Regions from separate parts of the Salinicoccus jeotgali genome, predicted to be linked through region 2. Evidence: predicted binding sites of a transcription regulator. Region 2 holds the regulator's gene; the other holds the start of a gene.
What was found. The regulator NrdR, encoded in region 2, represses ribonucleotide reductase genes. The targets are predictions, from matches to a motif close to AACACNATATATNGTGTT.

Region 1: a site for NrdR is predicted at 1,934-1,951, ahead of nrdI (class Ib ribonucleoside-diphosphate reductase assembly flavoprotein NrdI). Genes of this name have one in related genera too.

What each region holds. Positions count from the first base shown of each region.
Region 1 covers NZ_AP043830.1:370,901-375,119, reverse strand. The annotation lists gene nrdE (class 1b ribonucleoside-diphosphate reductase subunit alpha) at 1-1,459, opposite strand, end outside; gene nrdI (class Ib ribonucleoside-diphosphate reductase assembly flavoprotein NrdI) at 1,422-1,829, opposite strand; gene ACZ43I_RS01880 (DMT family transporter) at 2,185-3,048, shown strand; gene recQ (DNA helicase RecQ) at 3,080-4,219, opposite strand, start outside.
Region 2 covers NZ_AP043830.1:1,373,516-1,377,734, forward strand. The annotation lists gene dnaI (primosomal protein DnaI) at 1-159, opposite strand, end outside; gene ACZ43I_RS06910 (replication initiation and membrane attachment family protein) at 165-1,496, opposite strand; gene nrdR (transcriptional regulator NrdR) at 1,483-1,956, opposite strand; gene ACZ43I_RS06920 (glyceraldehyde-3-phosphate dehydrogenase) at 2,045-3,049, opposite strand; gene coaE (dephospho-CoA kinase) at 3,135-3,725, opposite strand; gene mutM (bifunctional DNA-formamidopyrimidine glycosylase/DNA-(apurinic or apyrimidinic site) lyase) at 3,730-4,219, opposite strand, start outside.

The DNA of each region.
Region 1 (4,219 bases), 1.0 Mb from region 2:
CCCTTGCTTCCGCAGATTCATAATTGATCTTGTTTTTAGCGAGGTAGCCATGTAGGTTCATTGCTCCAAGACCAACGGAATGCAATTCATCATTCGCCTTTTTGACACCTGGCGCATTGGCGATGGCTGTAGAGTCACTCACTACGGTCAGTGCTTCAATGCCATCATGGACTGAATCCCGTACTTTTCCGGACTCCATCACATTGGCGATGTTCAAGGAGCCTAGGTTACATGATATATCTCTGCGTATCTCATCATCTGTACCATAATCATTGATTGTAGACGTTTCCTGCAGCTGGAAAATCTCAGTGCATAGGTTACTGATCTTTATCTGTCCGACATCCTTAAGCGGGTGCACTTTGTTGGCATTATCTTTGAACATGATGTATGGATAACCCGACTGGAGTTGTGTCTGTGCGATTGTATTGAGCATGTCGCGGGCATCGAGTTTGCGTTTTTTGACGTTGTCGTTAGCCACCAGGTCCTCATACATCTCATCAAGATTCATGTCGTCCAATGACTGGCCGTACTCACGCTCTACCGTATGAGGCGCGAACAGATAAAACGGCTGGTTGTCCTGGGCTAGATCAAAGAACTTGGATGGGATGACAAGGCCTGTTGAAATCGTGGCCAAACGCAGATCTTCATCGGCGTTCACCTTTTTCGTGTCCAGGAATTCAGGAAGATCATAATGGAAGATGTTGAGATAGACGGCGCCTGCACCAGGTCTTTGTCCCAACTGGTCTGCATAGCCAAATCCATTCTCCAGTGATTTAGCTACTGGGAGCACCCCTTTAGCTACGCCTTCGATGCCTTTGATCGCTTCGCCGCGTGCCCGGAGTTTGGAGAGGTTAATCGCAACCCCGCCCCCTATTTTAGATAGCTGTTTTGCCGTTGAATCGATATAGTTGATTGAGTTCAGGCTATCGTCGACTTCAAGCAGGAAGCACGAAACCATCTCTCCACGTCTAGCACGTCCTGCGTTCAGGAAGGTCGGCGTTGCCGGTTGATAGCGCTGTTCGATCATCGAGAGGATGAAACGTTTTGCACGCTCCTTATCTCCTTTCGCCAAGTAGAGGCTGACGATCACCACATGTTGCTTATAATCTTCAAGATAATATTTCTTATCATTTGTCTTCATTGTATAGTCTTTGAAAAATTTGCTGGCAGCCATATAGCTTTTAAACTTGAATGGAATATTGTCTGCGTATGCTACGATTTCAAGTACATCTTCATCTGTGTACTCCTGGAATAGATCGTAGTAGAAGTCATTGTCCACCAAATAATGCATCCGTTCCAATTCAGAATCGAAATGAATGGTGTTAACCTTCACTTCCTCCATAAACACTTCAAGTGCTTCCTGGTCCTTGTGCAATTGGTAAAAGCCCGTTTCATCGCGCTTTGTCACTTCGTTGTTCAACTCAATATGATTGAATTTCTGATCGTCCATAACTTTCATATATAGCTCCTGCCTTTCCAAAGAATTCTTCCCTATCTTTTTGGTTTCCGTGCAGTTCAAACTTCATCAGCAAGGGAACATTGTAATTTTCACTTATGTCTTCACCTGCACGTGCAAAATTTTCACCCCAGTTGCGGTTGCCGCTGGATGCGACTGCCCTCATAAGGTCGTTGTTGACTTCAAGGAAGGCTTTCACCTCATTCGGCACGCCACCGAAACCATAGGTGCTGGTTACCAATATAAATGGCTCATGTATGCGTTCATTTTTGTTTGAAGCACGTATCTCATAAGTATCGTAGTCTTCAGCAATTCCAGAACCGTTAATGAAGCGCCTGACGTTTCCGGTCATCGAATAGAATGCAATGATCATGCCACCCCTCCTTTTCATGCTATCATAAAATAAATACAACGAACATAAGTTCGCCTTCATTTAGTTCATGTTGTTATGATTTTACACGTTTAGTGTTTAAGTTAAACACTATATATTGCGCCCAATTAGAATTGAGTACACAATATATACGTATCGCATACCCTATGATGCCATATTGGCATTTAATTTACAATGGCATTAAAAGGAATTTCATTGCGCATAAAATCACTTTAATGACTCCAAAGGCGCATCATAAGTATGTTATACTATATCGGAAATTCTTCTAAATTTTTTTGTGTAAAATTCCAGATTGTAAAACATTGAAATAAAATATAAAGATGGAGTTGGCATAATAATGAACAATACCATAAAAGGCATCATCGCCTTGCTTATTTCTTCACTTGGATTCAGTCTGATGGCCCTTTTTGTAAAATATAGCGGTGATTTGCCTACCGTCCAAAAAGCCTTTTTCAGAAACTTTGTGGCGATGCTCGTCGCCTTGCCCTTTGCATTGTACTACAAAGAAAAACTTTTTGGTCATAGAAAGAACCAAGGGCTTCTACTCCTCAGATCATCTTTCGGGCTGCTCGGTGTTCTGCTGAATTTCTTCGCCATCGATAAGATGGTGCTTAGTGATGCAGACATACTCAATAAGCTGAGTCCATTCTTCACCATCATCCTCTGCGCGATCTTCTTGAAGGAATATATACGCAGATATCAAATGATTTCAATTATTATCGCTTTTGCCGGAGCTATTTTTATTATCAAGCCTTCCCTATCAAGCGAGACGGTATATGCTCTGATTGCTGTGCTTGGTGCTCTATCTGCTGCAGGTGCCTATACTGTTTTGCGTGTCCTTGGCAGCCGGGAAAAATTCTACACTGTAGTATTTTATTTTTCGTTCTTTTCATCGGTCGCCCTGCTCCCGTTCTTCATATGGAATTTTGAACCAATGACCACTGTGCAGTTTTGGCTGCTCGTATCGGCAGGTATATTCGCTGCACTTGGCCAATTTGGGCTTACCATCGCCTACAGTTATGCCCCGGCACGTGAAATATCGATTTTCTTCTATTCTACTATCTTATACACTGCAATCTTCAGCATCATCTTCTTCAATGAAGTTCCGGATATGCTCTCCATAGTCGGTTACATCATCATCTTCGGGGCAAGCTACTACATGTTCATGAAGAACAGACCACCGAAACATTCTAAAATATGACAAGAAACAGCCGGCCCATTGGCCGGCTTATTTATTTTGTCTTCTGCATTTGGCGTTTATAGCTGTTGATTGTCTCAAGAAAATCCGGGCAGTAGTGTTTGAGCTTGTAATTGCCCACTCGATGTATATTTACCATATCCTGCTTGGATTTTGGTGTTTTTTTGGCAAACTCCCGCAACGTATTATCGGTAAATATATCTTCTTCCCGGACGCCATGCTTTTCAGCAAGATGATACCTTGTTTCTGCAAGCTTGGCAAAAAGAAGTTCATTCGGCGAAGATGTGGTACTGATATCGACTTTTTCATTGAAGTGTTTCCTGAAAGGCACAGTGTAGAGAGTGCGTTCACCTTCCAAGACGATGTTGCTCCTTTCAGCAAGTTCGAGTCCACCTGCTTCCACGTGGAGATAGCCCCTGTAGATGAGCTCTTCCAATATATGATTGAGTTCACTCGTCAAATAATGAGCCATGGTGCCGAAAGCAGCTGATTCATCTAATTGAAAGGCAATCACATTTTCTGCCATTTCCCCTCTCAACACTTGTATAGTCTGTTCTTTAGTCATCCTCACAGCATTTTGTGACACAGCCTGCATGACGAGCTTGGCTTCAGCTGTCATGTCATATGTGCGTCCCTTATCTCTGCAGTTTGAACATTGGCCGCATTCGACCACATATTCATCTTCATTGAAATATTTGATGATGAAGCTGCTCAGGCATTTGCTTGTGCGATTATATTGAATCATGCGATCAAGCTTAGCCCTCATGTGATCCTTATACTGATCTGTCGAGTTGGAACGATCTATGAAGAATTGGTGCAGACTGATATCCCGCGGGCTTGAGAGCAGTATACATTCACTCGCTGCTCCGTCTCTTCCGGCACGCCCAATCTCCTGGTAATAGCTCTCCAGATCGCCGGGCAGATTATGGTGGATGATGAATCGTATGTCGGGCTTATCGATTCCCATACCGAAGGCATTCGTTGCTACCGCCAAATCCACTTCCCCATCTATGAACCGTTGCTGATTGCGGTTTCTTTCATCTTTGGCAAGGCCACCGTGATAGATGATATTGTCGACGCCATATTCTTTGAGATGGCCAGACAACTTCTCCACCTCTGCGCGTGTTGCTGCATAGATGATACCCGACTCACCGCTATGGGCCTCGACATAAGT
Region 2 (4,219 bases):
TTGAAGCAGATCATTTTTAATCATAGAACGCGTAATCTCATGCTCGCTGTTTTCGATCAGTTCTATAATGCGCGGATGCTTGATGAGCGATTCATAAAGGCGCTCATTATTCTCCTGCAGTTTCTTTGAGTTTTTTAAAAATTGGTTTATGGGTTCCATTAAAATCACCTAGATTTTCTGAATTCATCTATCATTCTTTGTAGCTCGGGATCATCTTTTGCTGTCTTTTGGGCAGGTGTTGTCTTTTTCTCACTGCCTTTTTTCGCATCATTTTTCTGTTTAGCGGATGGCTTATCCATCCATGCAGGTTTCTTTTCACCTTGGCGTTCTTTGCGTCCGCCTTTTTTCGAGTTGCGTTGCTTTCTGTATTCCATTATCGATTCATAAGCTTCCTTAGCCGAACGTATCCCCTTCTCCTCCCAGTCCCTTGCAATTTTCATTGTATACGGATAGTTCAGGTCTCCACCCTTCTGCTGATAAACATACTCAAGAAGTAGGTTTATGACACCGCCTGGAAGGCTTGTACGGGCAATGATGTCGGTGACAAGCTTCACGTCATTGTCGCTTGGCCGCTGGCCGCGTATATCATTCAGCCGGTCTAAGGGGTTAATGGATTCGAGCTGCTCTATATATGATTCCTTACCAGTGTTATCTTCAGCCGTCTGTTTCGCCGGACCATCAAATTTGGGGACTTTACCCTTGTTTTCTTTCTGATAGTATTTCCTCGCTTCATACTTCAACTGTTCTTTATCTATTCCTGCATATTGTGTTGTAGATGGCAATAGTATTTGTTTTATATCATAGGCATTAAAATTAAAAAGGATACTCAATTTAACGATAAGCATGCGTATTTCCTTAGTGAAGAAAGCACGGTCGATGCGTGTCCCTTTCAGATGTGTAAAAAGTACATCAAAGTCAAAGTCCTCAAGATCGACCTGCGGCCCTGCAGATTCGTTTTCCTTCCTGAAGGTTTCAGTGGGTACTTCGAAACCTTCACCACTCCCTGTGTGGAACACTTCGGTGAACTTACGCGTTACTTCGGTGAAGTTTTCCGGCATGGGCGGATATTGGAGTCGACCCTTCTTTTTATTGAAAGCCACAGAACCCACTTGGCCATAGAGATAGAGGCTAAGCATCGGATCTTTGAAGAAGGCATCTGGTGTGAGCGGCAACAACAGCTCGTATATGAAACGATCTTCATGGGCGTTATTGGACACGAACGTGCGGATAAGTCCAATCGCTTCAAGCTTCTCGAGTATACTTGAGAAGCCTGAGAGCGGCATGTTCAATTCATCCATTACTTCTCTGTGGAGTCTTGTTTCAAGTTTGCTGTAATGGTTTGAAGATTCCTGGAGGTAGATATATGAAATGGTCGCTTCCTGTCCAATCAGGGGGAGATACAGTTCATTGATGATGTTCAGATGGGACTTTTCGAACGATGATGGCATATAAACGATGAACTCGGTATTTGGTTTTAGTCTTTCATTGAAGTTCATTATCGTCACTGCCTTTAGCCAGATGCTTCAAGGTCTCCATGAGCTGGTCGATGTCCTTGAACTCCTTATAGACCGAAGCGAACCTTACATATGCCACTTGATCCAAGGTGATCAGCGCTTTCATGACATGTTCTCCGATATCATTGCTCGAAACTTCCGATTTATTCAAATTCCTGAGATCCGACTCTATCTGGGCTGCTGTCTTCTCCAACGTCTCATAAGAGATTGGACGCTTTTCGCATGCACGGAGCAATCCATCCATCAGTTTCTCCCGGCTGAAAACTTCCCTGTTTCCATCCTTTTTAACTACGACCAGCGGTGATAATTCCATACGTTCAAACGTCGTGAACCTAAAACCGCACTCTTCGCATTCCCTACGTCGGCGTATCGCAGACAGTTCATCGGTATGTCTGGAATCGACCACTCTCGAACTTGTATGATGACAATTCGGGCATTTCACTATGACCACCTCTTCCTACCCAGTTTGGTATACCATTATAATACATTGAACATAAAAAAAGAAGAAACTCCCGTTTCTTCTTTTCTTTCTATAGATTTTCCGCAATTTTTTCAGCAAATTCCACCACTCGGGTCGAATAACCCCATTCATTGTCATACCATGCCAGGACTTTAACTTTATTGTCGTCCATGACCATCGTCAACGACCCATCTATAATTGAACTTCTGCTGTCAGTGTTGAAATCACTGGACACAAGTGGCTCATAAGTGACACCCATGATACCGGCTAGCGCACCATCAGCGAATTTCTCGAATGTTTCATTGAGTGAGTCTTTCGTCACAGGTTTTTTAAGATCAACCACAAGATCGACAAGTGATACGTTCGATACAGGCACTCTCAATGCCAAGCCATGGAGTTTGCCATTCAATTGGGGGAGAACCTCACCCAAAGCTTTTGCTGCGCCAGTCGAAGTCGGTATGATGTTGTCTGCACAAGAACGTGCCCGTCTAAGGTCTTTATGCGGGTTATCGATGTTCTTTTGATCGTTTGTGTAGGCATGGACAGTCGTCATCAGACCATTTTCGATGCCATACTCCTCATCCAGCACTTTGGCGACCGGCGCCAGGCAGTTTGTCGTACAAGATGCATTGGAAAATACATCATATTTATCTATATCGAATTCTTCATCATTTACACCAAGAACCACTGTTTTTACATCTCCGCCTTTGGCCGGTGCAGTCAGCAATACTTTCTTGGCCCCTGCTTTAACATGGGCTGCTGCTTTGTCACCATGGTTGAAGGCGCCTGTCGCTTCGATGACAATATCCACACCCAAGTCTCCCCATGGCAGCTTTTCTGGATTTCTTTCTGTCGTGATCAGAATTTCTTTGCCATCCATGACCAGCTTGTCTCCATTGCCTTCTATCTGCTTTTCGAATTTCCCGTGTGTGGTGTCGTAGTTGAGGAGATGAGCCAGTGTTTCAGCAGGATAGCTGGCGTTCACCGCTACGAGCTCCAATTCATCTGAAGCGGCAACGATGCGAAATACCATCCTTCCAATTCTTCCCAAACCATTGATTGCTACTTTTTTCATGACGATTGCCCCTTTATGCTATACTTTTCACTGATTAGTATAACATATTGAAAGCGTGTTTAAAGGTGTATTCTGCATAAAATGTTCACTTTTCAATCTTGTCTAGAAAGCTTTGAATCTGGCCCCTCAATTCCTGAATAGAGCCACTATTCTGAAACACAACGTCACTTCTATCGCGCTTATCTGACAGCGGCATTTGACTTCTTATTCTCGACAACGCCTCTTCTTCTGTAAAGCCGTCTCTGTCCATCAACCGCTTTTTCTGCGTTTCTTCATCGACATAGACTGTTGCAGTCAAGTCGCATTGTTCATCCAGTCCATTTTCGAATAACAGCGGGATATCCAAAAATACATGACTCTCCAGGCTCAACCGTTCTTTATCCTCATTCATCATGCGTCTCACTTCAGGATGGACCAGACCATTCAATATTTGCCGTTCTTCTGGATCATTGAAAATGATTGCACCCAACTTCCTTCTGTCTATTTCCCCGTCCGACCTTGCAATGTCCTCCCCGAAGTGGTCGAGTATCCCTTTATAGGCAGGGCCATTTTGTGCAGTCGCTTTTTTGGCATAAATATCCGCATCAAGTACCGGATAGCCTTTTGATTGAATATATTCTGAAGCGGTCGACTTGCCGCTGGCAATGCCTCCGGTCAGACCGATAATGTAGTTCATTGGATCACCTCTGACAATTTGTACAATAAAATGTATTTCTTCCTGCTATAGTCTTTGTTTTGAGGGGCGCTTCACAGTCCGGGCATACCTTCTTCTGGTAGACTTTAAACCGGTCCTGCATGCTGCCCCTCTCCCCGGATATCCCTCTATAATCCGAAATTGTGGAACCACCTCGGCTCAATGACAGCTCAAACACTTCAACAATCGCCTGGTGCAGCTTCGTTAACCGTTCAACTGAAATATTCCCCGCCTTCCGCACAGGGGAGATCCCTGACATGAACAATGCTTCTGAAGCATAGATGTTGCCGACACCTGGTATGATCGTGCTATCCATTATCAACGCTTTGATCGCTTTATTGCTTCTGCTGGGATCTTTGATTTTTTCAATGAATTCAGCAAGACTATCCGGATGCGTATACTCTAGGGCCATCCTTTTAAAGGGAGGAAAGTCATTTATCCTTTTAATGGTCGACATTTCCCCAAAACGTCTGATA